One region of the Aminobacter sp. MET-1 genome, then DNA from elsewhere that is predicted to be linked to it. Evidence: predicted binding sites of a transcription regulator. Region 1 holds the regulator's gene; each other region holds the start of a gene.
The links. The regulator PhoB, encoded in region 1, activates phosphate uptake and scavenging genes when phosphate is short. The targets are predictions, from matches to a motif close to TGTCATNNANCTGTCAT.

Region 1 (5,543 bases):
GTTGTTCACCGGCACGCAATCGTCGGGCGCCGAGTTCGGCCATATGGTCCACCGCCCCGACGGAGCGTTGTGCCGCTGCGGCCGCCGCGGCTGCATCGAGGCCTATGCCGGCAATTATGCGATCTGGCGCAACGCCCGGCTCGGCGACGAAAACGCCGAGCCGCTGGCCGACCTCTCCGACGAGGACATCAAGGCGCTCGCCGACGCCGCGCGCGACCATGACGGCCCCGAGCGCGAGGCCTTCCGCAAGGCGGGCGAGGCAATCGGTTTCGGCCTCGGCTCGATGTTCGCGCTGTTCGACCCCGCCCCCCTCGCCTTCGTCGGTGTCGGCGCCACCGCCTTCGACATCATGGAGCCGTATGTGCGCTCGGCCATCGCCAAGACGGCCGGCGGCACGCACTCCAAGGCGATCTCTTTCGACACCGAGCCGAACGAGGTCCCCCTGATCCGCGAAGGCTGCACCATGCGCGCCCTGCTCTATGTCGACGAGGAAGTCTTTGCGGCGGGCTCGGTGCCGCGGCGGGCCGAGGCAGACATTCCGCTCAAGGACATTTGATTTCGGCCGTCGCAATTAAGACGATCGCCGCGACCATACTGCCGTGCTAGACGACAGTCCGCGACCGCCCTTGAAAGGCCCAGCCTGGCAAAGAGGCGGAACCAACCCTGGAACCGACGTGTCGTCCGTTTCGGAGACGTTGCGATGACCAGTCTGCTGCGTAACATCCTGGCCGGCGTAGGCCTTTTGTGTGCCTCATCGTTTTCAGCATCAGCCACCCCGAACCCCATGCCGCTTGTCGCGGGAGATTCGGCAATGGTCATTCCCATTGCCCAGGGCTGCGGGGCGGGAGGCTGGCGAGGGCCATATGGCGGATGCCGCTATGGGCGTGTCGTACACCGTGCACGTCACGCTTACGGGTGCCCTCCGGGCTATTGGCGCGGCCCATACGGCCATTGCCGCAATACGCCGTATCACGGGCGGTTGCCATATGGCGGATGGCGCTGACCGCCCGCTGCGCGAACGTCTGATCATGTTCGATAAGCCGGCGAGCCAAATTTAACTGTCTCGCCGGCCGGGCGCCTAATCCTCGCGGATGGCGTAGCCGGCACCGCGGATGGTGCGGATCACGTCGGGCATGCGGCCGTTGTTGACCGCCTTGCGCAGGCGCCCGACATGCACGTCCACGGTGCGTTCGTCGATATAGATCGTCTCGCCCCAGACATTGTCGAGCAACTGGCTGCGCGAGAACACGCGGCCCGGATGCCGCATCATGAACTCGAGCAGGCGGAACTCTGTCGGCCCGAGCTTGATCTCGCTCTTCTTGCGGTAGACCCGGTGCGACTCGCGGTCGAGCAGGATGTCGCCGACCTTGAGGATGGACGACAGCACCTCGGGCTTGGCCCTGCGCAGCAGAGCCTTCACCCGCGCCATGAACTCAGGCGTCGAGAACGGCTTCACCAGATAGTCGTCGGCACCGGTCGACAACCCGCGCACCCGGTCGCTTTCCTCGCCGCGTGCCGTCAGCATGATGATCGGCAGCCGCTCGGTCTCCGGGCGCATCCTCAGCCTGCGGCACAGCTCGATGCCGGACAATGCGGGCACCATCCAGTCGAGCACCAGCAGGTCGGGAACGTTTTCCTGCAGACGGATTTCGGCCTCGTCGCCACGGGTGACGACCTCGACCTGATAGCCTTCGGATTCGAGATTGTAGCGAAGCAGCACGCCCAGCGGCTCTTCGTCTTCAACGACCATGACCTTTGGAGCGATCATCGCCTGTACCTTGTCCTTGCGCACGGCCCGATCAGGACCATGCGCTGGTTTAACCTATGCAGCGCCCCCGCGCCAAACGCATGCGGTGCGGAAGTTCTCAGTTCGAAACCGTCGTGGTTTCGTCGACCTTGGGCCGATTGAGCGGAAGCTGCTCGCCGGTCACCACGAAATAGGCGTTCTCGGCGATATTGGTCACATGGTCGCCGATGCGTTCGAGGTTCTTGGCGCAGAACAGCAGATGGGTGCAGGCCGTGATGTTGCGCGGATCTTCCATCATGTAGGTCAGGAGTTCGCGGAACACGGCATTGTACTGGATGTCGATCTTCTGGTCGTCGATGCGCAGGCCTTTCAGGCCTTCCGGCTGACGCGCCACATAGAGGTCGACCACGCCACGCACCTGTCCCAGCACCAGCTGCGACATGGCATCGATCGAGTGCGCCAGGTTGCGCGGCGTCGGCATCTGGCCGACGGCGCCGACGCGCTTGGCTATGTTCTTGGCAAGATCGCCGATGCGCTCGAGATCGCCAGCCATGCGGATGGCGCCGACCACGGCGCGCAGATCCTGCGCCATCGGCTGGCGCTTGGCGATCAGCGTGATGGCTGCGTTGTCGAGCTCACGCTGCTTGGCGTCCATGATCGCGTCGTCGGCGATCACGTTCTGGGCCATCGCCTGGTCGGACGACAGCAATGCCCGGATGGCGCCCGCGACCATCGAACCGGCGAGATCGCCCATGTCGCGGATGAGCTGGTCGACATGCTTGAGTTCTTCGTCGAAGGACCGGACTGTATGATCGCCCATGATCGTTTCCTCGTCTGCTTACTGTACGCGACGATCACTCAGCCGAAGCGGCCGGTGATGTAGTCCTGCGTCCGCTTGTCGTCTGGATTGGTGAACATCTTGTCCGTCGGCCCCTCCTCAACGAGGTAGCCGAGGTGGAACATCGCCGTCCGCTGCGACACGCGCGCCGCCTGCTGCATCGAGTGGGTGACGATGACGATGGTGTAGTTCTCGCGCAATTCGTCGATCAGTTCCTCCACCTTGGCGGTGGCGATCGGATCGAGTGCCGAACATGGCTCGTCCATCAGGATGACCTCGGGCGAAACCGCAATGGCGCGGGCAATGCACAGGCGCTGCTGCTGGCCACCCGACAGACCGGTGCCCGGCTCGTGCAGGCGATCCTTCACCTCGTTCCAAAGCGCCGCCTTGTGCAAACTCTGCTCGACGATCTTGTCGAGATCGGCCTTCGACCTGGCGAGGCCATGGATGCGCGGGCCGTAGGCGACATTCTCGTAGATCGACTTCGGGAACGGGTTCGGCTTCTGGAACACCATGCCGACGCGGGCACGCAGTTCGACCACGTCGATCTTGGGATCGTAGATGTCCTCGCTGTCGAGCGTGATCTTGCCGCCGACGCGGGCTGCGTCGATCGTGTCGTTCATGCGGTTGAGGCAGCGCAGGAAGGTCGACTTGCCGCAGCCCGACGGGCCGATCAGCGCCGTCACCTGGTTCTGGCGGACGTCGAGGTCCACGCCGAAGAGCGCCTGCTTCTCGCCGTAGTGCACGGTCACCTTGTCGCCGCGCATCTTGATGATTTCGTTCGGTTTGTTCATCTCGGCTGTCACCGCGTCTTCGAGGGTTTTCTCGCTCATGATGTTCATAGCAGGGTGCTCCTTGTCCACGTCTACCAGCGACGCTCGAAACGGCGGCGCAGGACGATGGCGACGATGTTCATGGCCATGAGGAAGATCAAAAGGATGATGATGGCGCCCGACATGCGTTCGACAAAGGCGCGTTCGGCCTCGTTCGCCCACATGTAGATCTGAACCGGCAGCGCCGTCGCCGGATCGAAGGGGGTCTTCGGATAATCGGCAACGAAGGCGACCATGCCGATCAGCAGCAGCGGCGCCGTCTCGCCGAGCGCACGCGCCAGTCCGATGATCGTGCCGGTCAGGATGCCGGGAGCGGCAAGCGGCAGGATGTGCTGGAACACCATCTGCATCTTCGACGCGCCGAGGCCGAGCGCCGCCGCGCGGATCGACGGCGGCACTGCGGCAAGTGCCGCACGCGTCGCAATGATGATCGTCGGCAGTGTCATCAGCGTCAGCACCAGGCCGCCGACGAAGGAAGCCGAGCGTGGCAGGCCGAGGAAATTGACGAAGACAGCCAGGCCGAGCAGACCGAAGACGATCGACGGCACGGCCGCGAGGTTGTTGATGTTGACCTCGATCAGGTCGGTGAAGCGGCTCTTCTTGGCAAACTCTTCGAGGTAGATCGAGGCGGCGACGCCGATCGGCAGCGCCAGGAGCAGCACGATCACCATCATGTAGAACGAGCCGATGATGGCGACGCCCACGCCTGAGGTTTCGGGCCGGCTCGATGCGCCGAACGTGAACAGGCCGGTGTTGAAGTGCTCGCTCATGGCGCCTTCGGCCTTGAGCTTGTTCATCCACTCGACCTGCTGGTCCGACACCTTGCGGCGGCTTTCCGGCACGGTCAGGTCGATCTGGCCCTTGTAGGCGGAGTCGAGATTGGCGGCTGCCAGGATGTCCACGCTCTGCGTCGTGCCGATGATCGAGGGGTCGGCCATCACGATCGAGCGCAGCTGGACGCGCGATCCTTCTGACAGGAAGCCCTTGAGCTTGCGCACGGCGGCCTTGTCGCTCGGGTCGATGCCAAGCTTGGCGATCAGCGCGGTCTCGGCGAGCTTGGGATAGTTCGCCGTGATCAGCACGTTCGGATCGGTCGCCCGCTTGTTCTCGGGATCGATGATCTTGGGGTCGAATTCGACCTGTAGCGTCACCGTCGCCTGCCAGAAGGCAGTATAGCCCTTGGAGACGATCGAGGTCAGCATGATTGCCAGGAACACCAGGCCGACAGCGATCGCCAGCACGCCGTAGAGGCGGAAGCGGCGTTCGGCGGCATAGCGCTTCTTGAGGCCGATGTCGCGGCGCGCGGGCGCGGCGGACGTGGTCAGCGTGTCGAGCGAAATGTCGGTCATTCGTACTGCTCCCGGTACTTCCGGACGATGTAGAGCGCGACGATGTTCATCACCAAGGTCAGCGCGAAGAGTGTGATGCCGAGCGCGAAGGCCACCAGCGTCTGCGGCGTATTGAACTCAAGGTCGCCGGTCAGCTGGTTGACGATCTTGACCGTGATGGTGGTCATCGCCTCGAAGGGATTGAGCGTCAGGTTCGCCGCCACGCCCGCCGCCAGCACCACGATCATCGTTTCGCCGATGGCGCGCGAGGCGGTGAGCAGGATGGCGCCGACGATGCCCGGCAGCGCGGCTGGGAGGATGACGCGCTTGATCGTTTCCGAGCGCGTGGCGCCGAGGCCGAGCGAGCCGTCGCGCATGGCGCGGGGCACGGCGGTGATGATGTCGTCGGAGAGCGACGAGACGACAGGGATGAGCATCACGCCCATCACCAGGCCGGCGGTCAGGATCGACTGCGCCTGGATGAAGGGGGTGCCGCCGGCAAGGGCAGCCGAGATGTCACGCAGGAAGGGTCCGAGCGTGACGAGCGCGAAGATACCGTAGACGATGGTCGGGATGCCGGCGAGCAGCTCAAGCGCCGGCTTGACCACCGCGCGTACCTTAGGGGCGGCGTATTCGGACATGTAGACCGCCGACATCAGACCGATCGGCACGGCGACGAGCAGCGCGACAAGAGCGATATAGAGCGTGCCGGCGAGAAGCGGGATCAGGCCGAACTGGCCCTCTGCACCACCGGAGCCCGCTGCAGCAAAGCGCGGATCCCAGACGGTGCCGAAGAA
Region 2 (5,543 bases), 150 kb from region 1:
CAGAGCAGCGGATCGAGGATGAAAGGCTTGTCCGCCACCGGTTTCTTCGGCGCTTCGCCGACGGGCTGGCCAGCCTTCTTCGCATCCTTCTGCGCCTGCACGGCCGCATCGTAAGGCGTGTCGAGCGCACCCTTGCGGCCGCAGGCCGAAACCACACCGACCGCAGCAATCAGCCCGAGCGTCACCAAAATCCTGCCAGCGGTCATGACCCATCCATCCGCGAAAATTTTCCCGCTGCTTGTAGCGGAGATTCTCGGGCTTTGCACCCCGGCTCGATCACGCTTTCGTAAGGCGCTTCTTCCAGTAGCGGACCTGTTTCTTGACCTCGGCAGGGGCGGTACCGCCGAACGAGGTGCGGCTCTTCACCGAGTTCTGTACCGACAGCACCGAGAAGATGTCCTGGGTGATGCCGTCATGGATCGATTTGAGGTCGTCGAGCGTGAGCTTTTCCAACCCGACCTTCTTGCTTTCGGCAAGGGCCACGGCCCTTCCGGTGACGTGGTGCGCCTCGCGGAACGGCATGCCGATCTCGCGCACCAGCCAGTCGGCAAGGTCGGTGGCGGTGGAGTAGCCCGAGCCCGCAGCCTTCTTCATCGCCTGGTCGTTGATGGTCATGTCGCCGACCATGCCGGTCATGGCGGCAAGCATCAGGTCGAGCGTCTCGGCGGCGTCGAACACGGCTTCCTTGTCTTCCTGCATGTCCTTGGAATAGGTCAGCGGCAGACCCTTCATGACGGTCAGAAGGCCGATCAGGTGGCCGTTGACGCGGCCGGTCTTGGCACGCACCAGTTCGGCCGCATCGGGGTTCTTCTTCTGTGGCATGATCGACGAGCCGGTGGAGAAACTGTCCGACAGGCGCACGAAGCCGAACTGCGGCGTCGACCAGATGACGATCTCTTCGGCGAGACGCGACATGTGTGTGGCGCAGATGGCGGCAATCGACAGGAACTCGAGTGCGTAGTCGCGGTCCGACACGCTGTCGAGCGAGTTGCGGGTCGGCTCACGGAAGCCGAGCGCCTTCGCCGTCTGGAAGCGATCGATGGGGAAGCCGGTGCCGGCAAGCGCTGCCGCGCCCAGCGGGCTTTCGTTCATGCGCTCGATGGCATCGCGGACGCGGCTCAAATCGCGGGCGAACATCTCGACATAGGCCATGCAATGGTGGCCGAAGGTCACCGGCTGCGCCGTCTGGAGATGGGTGAAGCCGGGCATGACGGTCGAGGCATGCTGCTCGGCGCGTTCGAGGAAGGCGGCGATCAGGCCCTTCAGCGCTTCGGCGACGCGATGGAACTCATCCTTGACCCAGAGGCGGAAGTCGACCGCCACCTGGTCGTTGCGCGAGCGCGCGGTGTGCAGGCGGCCGGCCGACGGGCCGATCAGTTCGGCGAGGCGCGCCTCGACATTCATGTGAATGTCTTCGAGCCGGGTCGAGAAGGTGAACTTGCCGTCCTCGATTTCTCGCAGGATCGTGTTCAGCCCGTGAGCGATTTTCTGTTGATCCTCGGCTGAAATAATGCCCGTTTCCGCCAACATCTCGGAATGGGCGACGGAGCCTCGGATGTCCTGGGCATAAAGCTTCTTGTCGAAGCCGATCGAGGCGTTGATCGCCTCCATGATCGCGGCCGGGCCCGAGGCAAAACGTCCGCCCCACATCTGGTTGCTGGCCTTCTTGTCGCTCATCGTGATAACCGGGCTCCGGAGAAAAACTGAATAGATGTCGGATCGCAGAAAGATGTTTCCCGCGCCACGCCATATTGCTCTAGCCGCCGTTGCAGGCGTAATCGCCGGCGCGGTTGCGGTATATGTCACGAGCCGCCATTCTGGCAACAATCCGCAGCCGGTGCCTGTCGCGGCCGACACCAGCGCCGAACTGACCGCCGCCGACAAGCAGTGCGCCGCCAAGGCGGATGCGGCCAAGGCGGTGGGGGCTGCAGCCACCGGGCATGTCGCGGCGATGATGCCGGCCGATCCGCCGCGCTCGCTCAAGTCGCTCGCCTTCAACGGCCCCGACGGCAAGCCGATGACGGTGGCCGATCATTCGGGCCGCACGCTGCTCATCAATCTCTGGGCTACCTGGTGTGCGCCCTGCCGCGCCGAGATGCCGGCGCTCGATGCGCTGGAGCGCGAAATGGGCGGTGACGAGTTCGAGGTTGTGGCGGTCAATGTCGACACCGGCGACGACACCAAGCCGAAGAAGTTCCTCGAAGAGACCGGCGTCGCCTCGCTCGGCTACTACCGCGAAAACACGCTGACGCTGTTCAACGATCTCAAGAAAAAGGGGCTGGCGCTCGGCCTGCCGGTGACACTTTTGGTCGACGGCGAAGGCTGCCTTCTCGCCAACATGAACGGCCCCGCCGAATGGGCGAGCCCCGACGCGAAGAAGCTGATCGAGGCGGCGCTGGCAAAATAAGCCGGCGCCAGAGCAAAATTATCCCCAGAGAAGCTGGCAATCATCGGTTGCATCGACGGTTCGATTCTGGTTCGCGCCGTCGCCGCGCGAAACGGTTTTCGCACGCGGCAGGCCATCCCGCAGCGTGGTTGTTAGCTGGCTCTGGCGTTGCCTTAAGCTTGCTTGAATATGACGTTTTGCTTTCGCTTTTATGAAAATCGAAAGCCAGTCGGCCGGTTGCAGGCCAGCCGAAAGCGAAGCGCGCCGAACCCGCCGTTCATACCTTTGCTACAAAACTGTTGTCGGGCTGTCATAATCCGACAATACTGCTCCCTGCGAAACTAAACCTTTCGCCAACCAGAACGGGAGCGAGACATGAAGACCCTAGGCTTCGCGGCGGGTGTAGCCGCGACAATGACGCTGTTGTCCAGCACCTCCGCATTCGCCGTCACCGAGATTTCCTGGTGGCACGCCATGACCGGCGCGAACAACGAGGTCGTCAACCAGCTGTCCGACGAATTCAACAAGAGCCAGAGCGAGTACAAGATCGTTCCGGTGTTCAAGGGCACCTATCCGGAAACGCTGAATGCCGGCATCGCCGCCTTCCGCGCCAAGCAGCCGCCGGCGATCATGCAGGTCTTCGATGCAGGCACGGGCACGATGATGGGCGCCGAGGGCGCCATCAAGCCGGTGGCCGAGATCCTGTCGATGGGCGGTCAGGCCTTCGACAAGAGCCAGTACCTGCCGGGCATCGTCTCCTACTACTCGAAGCCCGACGGCACGATGCTGTCGTTCCCCTACAACTCGTCCTCGCCGATCCTCTACTACAACAAGGACATCTTCCAGAAAGCCGGCCTCGACGTCGACAATCCGCCCAAGACCTGGGGCGAGGTCTGGGATGCCGCCAAGAAGATCAAGTCGAGCGGTGCAGCACCGTGCGGCTTCACTTCGACCTGGCTGACCTGGATCCACACCGAGAATTTCGCGGCCTGGAACAACGTCTCCTACGGCACCAATGAAAACGGCATCGGCGGCACCGACGTCGAGCTGAAGATCAACGCGCCGGCCTTCGTCAAGCACTTCCAGGAGCTCGCCGACCTCGCCAAGGACGGCACCTTCAAGTATGGCGGCCGCACATCGGAAGCCAAGCAGATCTTCCTTGCCGGCGAATGCGGCATCTTCACCGAATCCTCTGGCGGTCTCGGCGACATCGTCAAGTCGGGCATGAACTACGGCACGGGCCAGCTGCCCTACGAGGCGGACGCCGCGGGTGCGCCGCAGAACACCATCCCTGGCGGCGCGTCGCTGTGGGTCTTCGCCGGCCTGCCGGATGAGCAGTACAAGGGCGTTGCCGCTTTCTTCAACTTCCTGTCGCAGACGCCGATCCAGGCGCGCCTGCACCAGGTGTCCGGCTACCTGCCGGTTACGCTTGCGGCTTATGAAGAGACCAAGAAGTCTGGCTTCTACGACAAGAACCCGGCCCGCGAGATCCCGATCAAGCAGATGATGGGCAAGGCCCCGACCGAGAATTCGAAGGGCGTCCGCCTCGTCAACCTGCCGCAGGTCCGCGACATCGAGAACGAAGAGCTCGAAAAGATGCTCGCGGGACAGCAGACCGCTCAGCAGGCGCTCGATAACACTGTCGCGCGCGGCAACAAGGCGATCCAGGAAGCCATCGGCAACTGACAGCCGGGCCAGGGAGCGTGATCCTCTTCACCCCCTCTGGCCTGCCGGCCATCTCCCCCTCAAAAGGGGAGATCGGCCGGCATCGTCCCGTTCGCCAATCGTATCCGCTGCAAATACTGCACTGCTGCAGGAGCCGCTGATCTCCCTCCACTTTTGAAGGGGAGATGGCCGGCAGGCCAGAGAGGGGTGTCGCCATGCATTCGTCTCCGCAATCCTTCCCCACTGGAACGGCCACATGAGTCCACGCGTCGTCTTCCCCAACCGCATCCTGCCTTATCTGCTGGTTGCGCCGCAGCTGGCGATCACGCTGGTGTTCTTCTACTGGCCGGCCAGCCAGGCGCTGCGCCAGTCGATGCTGAAGGAAGATCCCTTCGGGCTGTCGTCCAAATTCGTCTGGTTCGCCAATTTCAAGAAGGTGCTGTCGGACCCGAACTATCTCAATTCGGTCCACGTCACGATCGTCTTTTCGGTCGCCACCGCGGCCGTCGCCATGGCCACCGCACTGCTGCTCGCCGTCATGGCCGACAAGGTGGTGCGCAGCCGCGGCCTCTACCGCACGCTGCTGATCTGGCCCTATGCGGTGGCGCCCGCCATTGCCGGCATGCTGTGGCTGTTCCTGTTCAACCCGTCGATCGGCTCGCTCGCCTATGGCCTGCGCTGGCTCGGCATCCACTGGGACCCGCTTCTCGACGGGTCGCAGGCCATGACGCTGGTCGTGGCCGCCGCGTCCTGGAAGCAGATCAGCTACAATTTCCTGTTCTTCGTCGCCGGCCTGCAGGCGATCCCCAAGTCGCTGATCGAAGCTGCGGCCATCGACGGTGCCGGCGAGAACAAGCGCTTCTGGACGATCGTCTTCCCGTTGCTCGCACCGACCACCTTCTTCCTTTTGGTAGTCAACACCGTCTATGCCTTCTTCGACACCTTCGGCATCATTCATGCTGTGACGGGCGGCGGGCCGGGCAAGGCCACCGAGACTCTGGTCTACAAGGTCTACAATGACGGCTTCGTCAATCTCATCCTCGGCGACTCGGCGGCGCAGTCGGTGATCCTGATGGTCATCGTCATCGCGCTTACCGCCATCCAGTTCCGCTATGTCGAGAAGAAGGTGCATTATGGCTGAGCCGAAGCCGCTTCCACCTGCCAGCGGGCACGACAAGCTGATGATCGGCCAGTCGATGGCCGGCGTCTACATGGCGCACGCGATCCTGATCCTCGGCATCGTGATCGTCGCGTTCCCGATCTACTACACCTTCGTTGCCTCCACCCATTCGCTGCAGACGATCCTGCGTCCGCCACTGCCGCTGCTGCCGGGGCCGGAGTTCTTCAAGAACTATTCGGAGGCGCTGTTCGGCGGTGTCGGCCGCATCGGCGGGGTCAGCGTTGCGACGCTGCTCATCAACACCACCATCGTTGCCTTCGGCATTGCCATCGGCAAGATCATCATCTCGATCCTGTCGGCCTACGCCATCGT
Region 3 (5,543 bases), on a different contig from region 1:
AGGCAGGCCTCGCCGACAAGGTGACGCTCAAGCTGCAGGATTATCGCGACGAGGCGGGCAGATATGACCGCATCGCCTCGATCGAGATGTTCGAAGCGGTGGGCGAGAAACACTGGCCAACCTTCTTCGCCAAGATGAAGGACAGCCTGCGTCCGGGAGGCACAGCGGGGCTGCAGATCATCACCATAAACGAGGCCGCCTATCCGATTTACCGCAAGCGCCCCGACTTCATCCAGCGCTACGTGTTTCCGGGCGGCATGCTGCCCACGCCGGCACTGCTCAAGTCGCTGGGTGCCGACCATGGGCTCGACTTCCTGCGCGAGCGGGTCTTTGCGCAGGACTATGCGCGCACCCTGGCGGAGTGGCGGGCCCGTTTCTGGTCGTCCTGGGAGCGCATCGTGCCGCTCGGCTTCGACGAACGCTTCAAGAAGCTCTGGGAGTTTTATCTCCACTATTGCGAGGCAGGCTTCCGCGCCGAATACATCGACGTGCGGCAGGTGGTATATAAGGCTTAGGCGATCCACACACGCCGCCGGTCTTGGCTACAGGAGGCTGCGATGCGCGTCCTTTGGGCTTGTTGCATAACGCTGGCACTGACGACAGGCGCCTACGCCAAAATGGGCCTGTCGTTCGAGTGGGGACCGACACAAAAGTGCTTCGATCCCAAGTCGCCGCCAATGTCGCTCTCAGGCGTGCCAAAGGACACGGAAAGCCTCGACATCCGCATGGTCGACCTCGACGCCACAGGCTACCCACATGGCGGCGGCAAGGTGGCATACCAGGGGCGGAAATCCCTTGCCTATGGCGCATTCACCTACAAGGGCCCCTGCCCGCCCAGGCCGCATCGCTACCAGTTCACGGCGAAGGCGATCGACGCCTCGGGCAAAGTGCTGGCCACAGCCACCGCACGCCGCAAATTTCCGGAATAGTCTTTCCGCCGGCTGTGCTTGCTCTCAACCGTCACCTGGCTTCGCCCGCCGAATTGTTCTTGGAATAGACTTCATCCTGCTCATTTTAGCCGTGAAAAAGCCTGCTCGCCGTTCTGTATGTCTCTCGGGCCGGGCATCGGAGCGAATCGAGACATGCGCAAACGCAGTATTTTCCTGCTCCTGGCCGTGGCGGCCACCGGGGCCATCTACCTCAACAACACGTCGCTGCTCTCAAGCCGAGCCGCCGGAAAGCCGGTGATTCTCGCCCATCGCGGCTTGTCGCAGGAGTTCGACAGTGTCGGCCTGGAACGCGACACATGCACCGCCGAGCGCATCCGCCCGCCGCGGCACGATTATCTCGAAAACACACTCCGCTCGATGAAAGCGGCCTTCGAACGCGGCGCCGATGTGCTTGAGTTCGACATCCACCCGACGACCGACGGCAAGTTCGCAGTGTTCCACGACTGGACCGTTGACTGCCGTACCGAGGGTACGGGCGAGACGCGATCGCATTCGATGGCCGAGCTCAAGAAACTCGACGTCGGCTACGGCTACACGGCAGACGGCGGCAAGACTTATCCGTTCCGGGGCCTGGGCGTCGGCTTGATGCCGTCGCTAAACGAGGTTCTGGCCGAGTTTCCGGACAAGCGTTTCCACATCAACGTCAAGAGCAATGACGCCCAGGAGGGCGAGCGCCTCGCGGCCTTCATCGCGACCCTGCCGCCCGACCGCCAGGACGACCTGGCGGTGCTTGGCGGCGACCGGCCGGTGCAGGCGGTCAAGCAGGCCTTGCCCGGTATCAGGACGCTGTCCAAGCAGTCCCTGAAGCGCTGCCTGATCCGGTACCAGGCGCTTGGCTGGAGCGGCTACGTGCCCGACGAGTGCCGCAACCGGGCAATGCTGTTGCCAACGAACTTTGCGCCCTGGCTGTGGGGATGGCCCAACCGGTTCCTGGACCGGATGGCAGCGAGCGGTACCGAGGTCTTCCTCATCGCGCCCTATCATGGCAGCGGCTTCTCGGAAGGCATGAACGACCCCGAGATGATCGACGCCCTGCCCGAGGGCTATTCCGGCGGCATCTCGACCGACGCCCTCGACATGATCGCTCCAGCCCTCCAGCGGCAGGCGCTCTGATCGCACAAATGCAAAAGCGGCCGGGTCACTCCGGCCGCTCCCCTAGCCAGTTCCAACGATCAGAGAGTGATGCGGTATTTGGCGAAACCTTCGGCACCCTCGCCAGCCGGCTCGATCTTGACGGCCTTGACCTCCGATATGTGGTCCTTGGCCTTGGGACCGGTCTCGAAGATCACCGAGGCACCTGCAACCGGTGCGAACGACCAGTTGGCGTCGGCCGACGGATTGATCGTGCCCTGGTCGACGATGTAGCGCACGATCACGTCGCGGTTGGTATCAGGCGCCTCGAAAACCAGCTTGGACGCGTTGATCTCTGGGAAATTTCCGCCACCGCCGGCGCGATAGTTGTTGGTGGCGACGACGAACCTGGCGGCCGGATCGATCGGCTTGCCGTCGAACATCAGATCGACGATGCGGTTCGAACCGGCGTTGAGCACGGCACCCTTGGGATCGTATTTCGGCGGCTGGGCCAGGTCGATCTTGTAGGTCACGCCGTCGATGACGTCGAAATTGTAGGACGGGAAGTCGGCGTTGATCAGCACCTGGTCGGCCTTATCAGGCCCGACCTTGTTGAAGATGCCGGCCGACATCTCCAGCCACTCCTTCACCTGCGCGCCCGTAATCGCCACGGCCTGCACGGTGTTGGGGTAGAGATAGAGGTCGGCCACGTTCTTGATGGCGACGTCGCCCGCCGGCACGTCGGTGTAATAGTCCGGACCACCGCGGCCGCCCGACTTGAACGGAGCGGCTGCCGAGAGCACCGGCAGATCCTTGTGCTCGGTCGCCTTCAGCATATCCTTGATGTACCAGATCTGCGCCTGGCTCACGATCTGTACCGACGGATCGTCGGCAACGAGCGCGAAATAGGAATAGAGCGGAGCAGACGTCTTGCCGACAGGTGTGCGCACATAGGCGAGCGTCGCCTCATGTTCTTCCTTGGCTGCGGCCTCGACCGCGGCCTTGCTCTCGACATTGGGCACGACCTTCTTGTCAACACGCTTGAAGATCGGCCGCGCTTCGCTTGAGAATTTCACCACCTTCCAGGTTTTGCCGTCGCGTTCGAGCAGCAGGTCGATCAGGCCGAGATGCGAGCCCCAGAAGCCGCCCATGACACCGGGCTTGCCGTTGATGGTGCCCTTGGCGTTGTCGAGGCCCTCGATCTTGTCGAATTTCGGACCGGGGAAATCGAGATGGCTGTGGCCGGTGACAATGGCGTCGATGCCGTCGACGCCGGCAAGCAGGATGGAGGCGTTTTCGAGATTTTCGCCCTGTTCGAGCGTGCCCATGCCCGAATGCGAAAGCGCAATGACGATGTCGGCGCCCTCTTCCCTGATCTGCGGCACCCAGGCCTGGGCGGCCTTGACGATGTCGCGGGTCATCGCCTTGCCGTCGAGATGGCGCGAATCCCAGGTCATGACCTGCGGCGGGACGAAGCCGATCAGGCCGATGCGGATCGGATGCTCGGCGCCGGAGCCGTCCTTCACCTTCCTGTCGAGGATCACATAGGGCTTGAGGAACAATTCGTCCTTGGTGGCGTCGCCTGCCAGCTGGCCCTTGGTCAGGTTGGCGCAGACGAACGGGAAATTGGCGCCGTTCAGCACCTTGAACATGTAGTCGAGGCCGTAGTTGAACTCGTGGTTGCCAAGCGTCGAGCAATCGTAGCCCAGCGTGTTCATTGCCTTGATGATCGGGTGGACGTCGCCGTCCTTCATGCCGCGCTGATAGGCCATGTAGTCGCCCATCGGGTTGCCCTGGAGGAAGTCGCCATTGTCGACAAGCACGGAATTGGCGGCCTCGGCGCGGATGGCGTCAATGATCGAGGCGGTGCGGGCCAGGCCCATCGTGTCGTTCGGCTTGTCGGCGTAGTAGTCGTAAGGAAAGACGTGGACGTGCAGGTCGGTCGTTTCCATGATGCGAAGATGGGCCTGGTTGGCCTGGGCGCGCGCCGCGAACGGGTGCAGCATCACGAGTGCGCCCGCGGCAGCTGAGCCCGCGAGAAAGGAACGACGAGAAATCGGATGAAGCGTGGTGGACATTTCATTCTCCAGGGAAATGAAGTGACAGTATTTAGCCGGCGTCCGAAAGATCAAATCTTGCGCCAAAATCCCCTGAAGTCCAGCCGACTCGCATGACAGGTTCGCGACAAGTTGTGAGGAATGCATTGGTCCAGGAAATTTGCGACCTCTTGGGCCATGGCATGTCGCCGATTGACCACAAGCATGGTGCGTGCAGGACTAGGCTTCCGCAGTGTTTGAAATCCCGATGCATCGCCCGGAACGCGTTTTCGGAAAGCGCGATGCGCAGATACAGCCAGCTAGAGCGTCCTCGTGCGTTCATCCGGACACAGGCGCTTCAGGAGGTCCTGACATGGGCGATCTCGACGACGACGGTCCGGCGCAATACGCCTCACCTCCCTGTTTCATGCATGAGCTTGATCCGGAGTTCCGTGCCCCGTCGCCGCCCGATTGGGCCGAGGTGCGGCGCTGGCGCAAAGCTGAACGCGCCCGGCTGATCGAACACAGGCTGGAGGTTTCGGTCGACGCACGGACGGCCATGGCCGGACTGATCGCGCAAGGTCTCGACCAGGTCATCGGAGACGTTGCCGGCAGGCTGGTCAGCCTCTACTGGCCCTTCCGAGGCGAGCCAGACCTCAGGCCTTGGCTCGCCTCGGTCAATGCTCGTGGCGGCAAGACCGCGCTGCCAATCGCCATCCAGCTGGGTCGACCGCTTACCTTCAAGACCTACGCGCCGGGCGACAAGCTGGAGCGCGGTGTCTGGAACATTCCGGTGCCGGTCGCCGGACCGGAGGTCATTCCCGACATCGTCATCGCCCCACTCGTCGGTTTTGACGGATCGGGCTATCGGCTCGGCTATGGCGGTGGGTTCTTCGACCGCACTTTGGCGGCGCTGCCGCGCAAGGCGCTGGTCATCGGCATAGGTTATGAGCTGGCGCGCCTGCCAACGATCTACCCGCAACCCCACGACATCCCCATGGACAGGATCGTCACCGAGGCCGGCGTCATCCGGTGAGGGCTCACCTCAGGCGAGTTCGGGACGCATACCCATTGCCGTGCGATCGACGACCTCGCGCAGCGCAAAGGACGAGTTGATCTTGGTGACATGCGGCATGGCCGACAGCCATTCCTTGTGGATGCGCTCGTAATCAGGCAGGTCGCGCGCGGCGATACGCAGGATGTAGTCGTATTCGCCCGACATCAGGTGACAGGACAGGATGTTGGGGCAGCGTTTCACCGCGATCTCGAATTCGGTCAGCGTCTTTTCGAACTGCCCCGACAGCGAAATGTGCACGATGACGGTCATCTGGTGACCGAGGGCCGCGTTGGACAGCCGGGCGTGGTAGCCGGCGATGACGCCCGACTTCTCGAGATTGTCGAGGCGGCGCGAACAGGCGGACTGCGACAAGCCGACCTTCTCTGCCAATGCCGCGTTCGGCATGCGGCCATCCTTCTGCAACGCATC
Region 4 (5,543 bases), on a different contig from region 1:
CAGGATGGTCTCGGCCGCGTCATCGGGAATCTCGACGCCGAATTCTTCTTCGAACGCCATAACGAGCTCGACCGTGTCGAGGCTGTCCGCGCCCAGATCGTCAATGAAGCTTGCAGCTTCCGTCACCTTGTCGGCATCGACGCCAAGGTGTTCGACAACGATCTTCTTGACGCGCTCTGCGGTGTCACTCATGTGGGCATCCTCAGTCTTGTGTTTCTTCGGTCTTCGTTAGCGGGCGGAATGCCGCTAATCAAGCTCAATTCTGCGCTTTCCAAAGCGCACGGGCAGCGGTCCGGTCAAGGTCCAGCCACCTGATGGGGCGCGGCAATACACGAATTCTTTACCGCGTCCAAGGGCCAAAGGGCCGGTTATCCCGGCCTATCGACCGCTGTCGGGCAATTCCGGCACCTCTGAACGGGCCGGATCGCACCAATCCAGCTCAGATCATTGCCATCCCGCCGTTGACGTGGATGGTCTGGCCGGTGACGTACGCGGCCTCGTTGGAGGCAAGATAGGCAACCGCCGAGGCGACTTCCTGGCCGGTTCCCATGCGCTTGGCAGGAATAGCGCCCATGATCGCCTCTTTCTGCTTGTCGTTGAGCTTCTCGGTCATCGCCGATTCGATGAAGCCCGGGGCAACGCAGTTGACGGTGATGTTGCGGGTCGCGATCTCCTGCGCCAGCGACTTCGAGAAGCCGATCATGCCGGCCTTCGACGCGCAGTAGTTGGTCTGACCGGGATTGCCGGTCACGCCCACCACCGAGGTGATGTTGATGATGCGGCCGTGACGGCGACGCATCATCGGATGGGTCAGCTCGCGCGTCAGGCGGAACATCGCCGTCAGATTGATCTCGATGACCTGGTCCCAGTCTTCGTCGGACATGCGCACGAACAGACCGTCCTTGGTGATGCCGGCATTGTTGACCAGGATGTCGACACCTTCGAGCTCGGCCTCCGCCTTCTGGCCCAGCGCCTTGACCTCGTCGCGGTTGCCGAGATTGGCCGGGAACAGCTTAACGCGGTCGCCGAGATCGTTGGCCAGGGCCTCGAGTTTCTCGACGCGGGTGCCGTGCAGGCCGACGATGGCGCCCTGCTTGTGCAGGATGCGGGCGATTTCTTCGCCGATGCCACCGGAGGCGCCGGTGACGAGTGCCTTGCGGCCGGTCAGATCAAACATTGTTCCACTCTCCTTGGAGCACACCCTTCACACGGGCGGGGGGGCGTTCGAATTGTTCAGGCGAGCGCGGCGACTGCCGCGTCGACGTCTGCCGGGTTGTTGACGGCAGCGGTCGCGATTTCCTTGTTGATGCGGCGGGCGAGGCCCGACAGCACCTTGCCGGCACCCACTTCATAAAGAGTGGTGACGCCGTTGTTGCCGAACCACTGGACCGTCTCGGCCCAGCGGACGCGACCCGTCACCTGCTCGACGAGGCGGGCGGCGATCTCTTCCGGATCGGTGATCGGCTGCACGGTCACGTTGGCGACGACGGGCACGACAGGCACATTCTTCTTCACGCCGGCGAGCGCCTCGCGCATCTTTTCGGCCGCCGGCGCCATCAGCGCCGAATGGAAGGGTGCGGACACCTGCAGCATCAGCGCGCGCTTGGCGCCCTTTGCGGTGCTGAGCGCTGCGGCACGTTCAACCGCTGCCTTCTCGCCGGAGATAACCAACTGGCCGCCGCCATTGTCGTTGGCGATCTGCACGACCGAGCCCTGAGCGGCCTCGGCGCAAGCCGCATCGACGTCAGCCTGATCGAGGCCGATGATCGCTGCCATCGCACCCTGGCCCGCCGGCACAGCCGCCTGCATGGCATCGCCGCGGATGCGCAGCAGGCGCGCTGTGTCAGCTACGGAAACGAAGCCGGCCGCCGCAAGCGCGGAATATTCGCCAAGCGAGTGGCCGGCAACGAAAGAAACCTTGTCCTTGAGCGAAAGCCCACGCGATTCCAGCGCGCGGAACGCCGCCATCGACACGGCCATCAGCGCCGGCTGGGCATTGGCGGTCAGCGTCAGCGTCTCCTCGGGACCTTCCCAGATCAGCTTCGACAGCTTTTCGCCGAGCGCGTCATCGACTTCCTCGAAAACCCGGCGCGCTTCGGGAAAAGCATCGGCGAGTTCCTTGCCCATGCCGACAGCCTGGCTGCCCTGCCCCGGAAAAGTAAATGCGACGGCCATTCTTGTCTCCTGGCTGCTGGCGCATCGCTCGAAGGCTTGTACGCCCCCTGATTGGCGCGATGCGCAGACATAACAAACCGAAGTACGCTTGCCGCCCCTGGGGAACGCCGGGCACTCCGGATCGCTGTGGCTCTGGCGCAATGCGCCCTGTCAAGTCAAGCCTTGTGCGTCTTCAGGCCCGAAACGGGCCGATAATCACACAATGATTAGGCCAAAACACGATTTGTTGGCCAACGCTTCTCAATTTTGCCATAAGCCCTAGCTTCTGCATGACAGTTTGATGACGTTCAGGTGACGTTCAGGTGACGTCTACATTATGAAGCCGTCATGAACTCGGGGAAGCATTGAGTTGGGAAGTGTAGACGATAACGGCGTCGCCGCCGCGCAGAGCGTTGCCAACGCGGATCAGACCGCGTTCTGCCGGCGCGCCTATGCGCTTGGCGTGATGCGTTCGGTGATGGTGACGCTGGCGGTTTCGGCCGTGCTGGTCTTTGCCATCGAGCTGATCGCGCGCGGCTCCCTCATCGACACCATCAACTTCTTCCAGCAGCCCTTCAAGCCGAGCTGGACCACGGTCGCGCTGTTTGCGCTGATCCTGATCGGCCTCGACGCGCTCCTCGGCCGGCCGCACAACGGCCTTTTGATCGTCGCCCCCGTTGCGCTGACGCTAGCCTTCGTCGGCCACCAGAAGTCGCTCTATCTCGGCGATCCGCTCTATCCGACCGACTTTCTCTACGCCCGCCAGATCGTGGAATTGATGCCGCTTCTGGTGCGCGAACGCCCGTGGACCGGCGTCGGCATCGCCGTCGGGCTTGTCGCCGGCATCTCGCTGCTCGTGCTGGCCTGGCGCCATTGGCGCCGCCGCATGCCGGCGCTGTCGTTCTGGGCGCGCATCTCGCGCCTTGCCATTGCGCTGCCGACGCTCGCCTTCTTCGTCTCGATCATGGACTACGCGACCTTCTCGTGGACGCGCGATCGGCTGCAGATCATTCCGATGATGTGGGACCAGAAGGAGAACTACGCCTCCAACGGCTTCGCCATCGCCTTTGCGCTCAACGTGCCGATGGCCAAGGTCAACGCGCCGCAGGGCTATACGGAAAAGGCGATCGATGCGATTACGCGCACCGACGTCACGACCTCCCTGCCCGAGGAAAAGCCCGACATCATCGTGGTGATGAGCGAATCTTTCTGGGATCCGACGCGCCTGCCCGGCGTGGAGATCAGCCCGGACCCGATCCCGAGCGTGCGCGCCGCGCAGTCGGGCCACGTCTTCTCGCCCGAATTCGGCGGCATGACGGCCAATGTCGAGTTCGAGGCGCTGACCGGCTTCTCCAACGCGTTTCTGCCGGCCGGCAGCATCCCCTACCAGCAATATGTGCGCAATCCGGTACCTTCGATGGCAACCTTCCTGCGCAGCGAAGGCTACGAGACCAAGGCCATCCACCCCTTCGGCGGCTGGTTCTGGAACCGTGCGCCCGTCTACAAGGCCTTCGGCTTCGACGAGTTCATGTCGGAAGAGAACCTTCCGCCGCTGAAGAAGCGCGGCCCGCTCGCTTCCGACGAGGCGCTGACCGAAGAGATTATCCGTCAGGCCGATGCCACGGACCATCCGTTCTTCTACTTTGCCGTCAGCCTGCAGAGCCACGGCCCCTATGAGCCGGGCCGCTACAACGACGCCACCCACAAGGTCGAGGCCAGCAAGCTGTCGCAGTGGACGCGCGATTCGATCCTGACCTATGCCGAGGGCGCCTCCGACGCCGACCGCAGCCTGCAGCGCCTGATGGACTGGGCCAGCAAGCGCGAACGCCCGACCGTGATCGCCTTCTTCGGCGACCACCTGCCGCCGCTCGGCCCCGTCTATGTCGACACCGGCTTCATGAAAGAGCCGGTCGCCAAGCGCAAGGCGCCGATCAACGACATGCTGGTGCAGCACGAGACGCCGCTGGTGGTGTGGTCGAACCGCACGGGTGCGGCGCGCGACATCGGCTCGATCAGCCCGGCATTCCTGCCGCTGCATGTGCTTGAGACCGCCGGGATCACCCACCCCTATTACACCGGCTTCCTCGGCGAGGTGCACGACCGCTTCCGCGTCGTCGACCGCAACGTGCTGCTGCCGCGCCTCGGCGAGACACAGTTCGACTGGTCGCGCCAGAAAGAACTCGACCCTGCGATCCGCGATTTCCGCTGGCTGCAGTACGACATGATGTTCGGCAAGCGCCGTGGCGCCAAGGAGTTCTTCCCCGAGACGGTCGACAAGGTCGTGGCCAACCGCACGCGCTCGCCGCTGTTCCTGCGCGAAGACGCGTAGCCAGCCCTGAAAATCGGCCGGAAAAGGCCGGTTTCGCCCGATATCTCGGCCCTGCCTCTTGCCTTATCGGCCCTTTGCCTGTAGACGCCCGCCATCTGCCGGTCCCAGCTGGGGGCTGAACGGAGGGCCGGAGGTTTTCTCGGAAACTTCCGCGTGAAGCGAAAACGCTTCCGCCTCCCGTGTCTCCGCTCTCGACCGTCTCGTCACGCACCTTTCTTCCCCGCATCGCGGGTTAGCAGAGGTCGCAGAGGCTCTAGCCGCCGGGACCGGAAGATGGAAACGAAGAAAGGCAAAGAACTATGGCTCTTTACGAACATGTGTTTCTTGCCCGTCAGGACCTCTCGCAGCAGCAGGTCGATGCACTTGTCGAACACTACAAGGGCATCATCACTGCAGCTGGCGGATCGGTTGGCCGGGTCGAGAACTGGGGCTTGAAGTCCCTCACCTACCGCATCAACAAGAACCGCAAGGCGTATTACACGCTTATGGACATCACCGCTCCGTCGGCTGCCGTCAAGGAAGTCGAGCGCCAGCAGGGCCTGTCCGAAGACATCCTCCGCTTCATGACCGTCAAGGTCGAGGCACATGAGGAAGGCGTGTCCGCCATGATGCAGAAGCGCGAAGAGCGCTCCGAGCGTGGCGACCGCGGTGGCTTCGGCGACCGTCCGCAGCGCAGCTTCGGCGACCGCGACCGCGGCGACCGTGGTGATCGTGGCCCGCGCCGTCCGCGCGAAGGCTTTGAAGGGGGTGCAGAATAATGGTCGACATCAATCAGATCCCGACCCGTCGTCCTTTCCATCGTCGTCGCAAGACCTGCCCGTTCTCCGGCGCCAACGCTCCGAAGATCGACTACAAGGACGTGCGTCTGCTGCAGCGCTACATTTCCGAGCGCGGTAAGATCGTTCCCTCGCGCATCACCGCCGTCAGCCAGAAGAAGCAGCGTGAACTCGCCCAGGCGATCAAGCGCGCCCGCTTCCTCGGCCTGCTGCCCTACGTGGTGAAGTGATATCCGTTCCGGCCCGGCGGCACCTGCCCCGGGCCGGAACATCTCCCTCCGCGA

Region 2: a site for PhoB is predicted at 2,684-2,700, ahead of ugpB (sn-glycerol-3-phosphate ABC transporter substrate-binding protein UgpB). Genes of this name have one in related genera too.
Region 3: a site for PhoB is predicted at 4,192-4,208, ahead of NDO48_RS04805 (bifunctional 2',3'-cyclic-nucleotide 2'-phosphodiesterase/3'-nucleotidase). Genes of this name have one in related genera too.
Region 4: a site for PhoB is predicted at 2,445-2,461, ahead of NDO48_RS10710 (LTA synthase family protein). Genes of this name have one in related genera too.

Annotation. Positions count from the first base shown of each region.
Region 1 covers NZ_JAMSHL010000001.1:272,409-277,951, reverse strand. Annotated here, with positions in the region: gene NDO48_RS01405 (ROK family protein) at 1-556, shown strand, start outside; gene NDO48_RS30530 (GCG_CRPN prefix-to-repeats domain-containing protein) at 701-1,003, shown strand; gene phoB (phosphate regulon transcriptional regulator PhoB) at 1,079-1,768, opposite strand; gene phoU (phosphate signaling complex protein PhoU) at 1,866-2,567, opposite strand; gene pstB (phosphate ABC transporter ATP-binding protein PstB) at 2,606-3,427, opposite strand; gene pstA (phosphate ABC transporter permease PstA) at 3,451-4,767, opposite strand; gene pstC (phosphate ABC transporter permease subunit PstC) at 4,764-5,543, opposite strand, start outside.
Region 2 covers NZ_JAMSHL010000001.1:423,681-429,223, forward strand. Annotated here, with positions in the region: gene lptM (LPS translocon maturation chaperone LptM) at 1-206, opposite strand, end outside; gene argH (argininosuccinate lyase) at 277-1,677, opposite strand; gene tlpA (thiol:disulfide interchange protein TlpA) at 1,712-2,407, shown strand; gene ugpB (sn-glycerol-3-phosphate ABC transporter substrate-binding protein UgpB) at 2,762-4,072, shown strand; gene ugpA (sn-glycerol-3-phosphate ABC transporter permease UgpA) at 4,308-5,192, shown strand; gene ugpE (sn-glycerol-3-phosphate ABC transporter permease UgpE) at 5,233-5,543, shown strand, end outside.
Region 3 covers NZ_JAMSHL010000002.1:440,442-445,984, reverse strand. Annotated here, with positions in the region: gene NDO48_RS04820 (SAM-dependent methyltransferase) at 1-515, shown strand, start outside; gene NDO48_RS04815 (hypothetical protein) at 558-929, shown strand; gene NDO48_RS04810 (glycerophosphodiester phosphodiesterase family protein) at 1,083-2,063, shown strand; gene NDO48_RS04805 (bifunctional 2',3'-cyclic-nucleotide 2'-phosphodiesterase/3'-nucleotidase) at 2,123-4,099, opposite strand; gene NDO48_RS04800 (5-formyltetrahydrofolate cyclo-ligase) at 4,431-5,093, shown strand; gene NDO48_RS04795 (Lrp/AsnC family transcriptional regulator) at 5,103-5,543, opposite strand, start outside.
Region 4 covers NZ_JAMSHL010000006.1:54,551-60,093, forward strand. Annotated here, with positions in the region: gene NDO48_RS10695 (acyl carrier protein) at 1-192, opposite strand, end outside; gene fabG (3-oxoacyl-[acyl-carrier-protein] reductase) at 440-1,177, opposite strand; gene fabD (ACP S-malonyltransferase) at 1,234-2,175, opposite strand; gene NDO48_RS10710 (LTA synthase family protein) at 2,621-4,483, shown strand; gene rpsF (30S ribosomal protein S6) at 4,783-5,241, shown strand; gene rpsR (30S ribosomal protein S18) at 5,241-5,489, shown strand.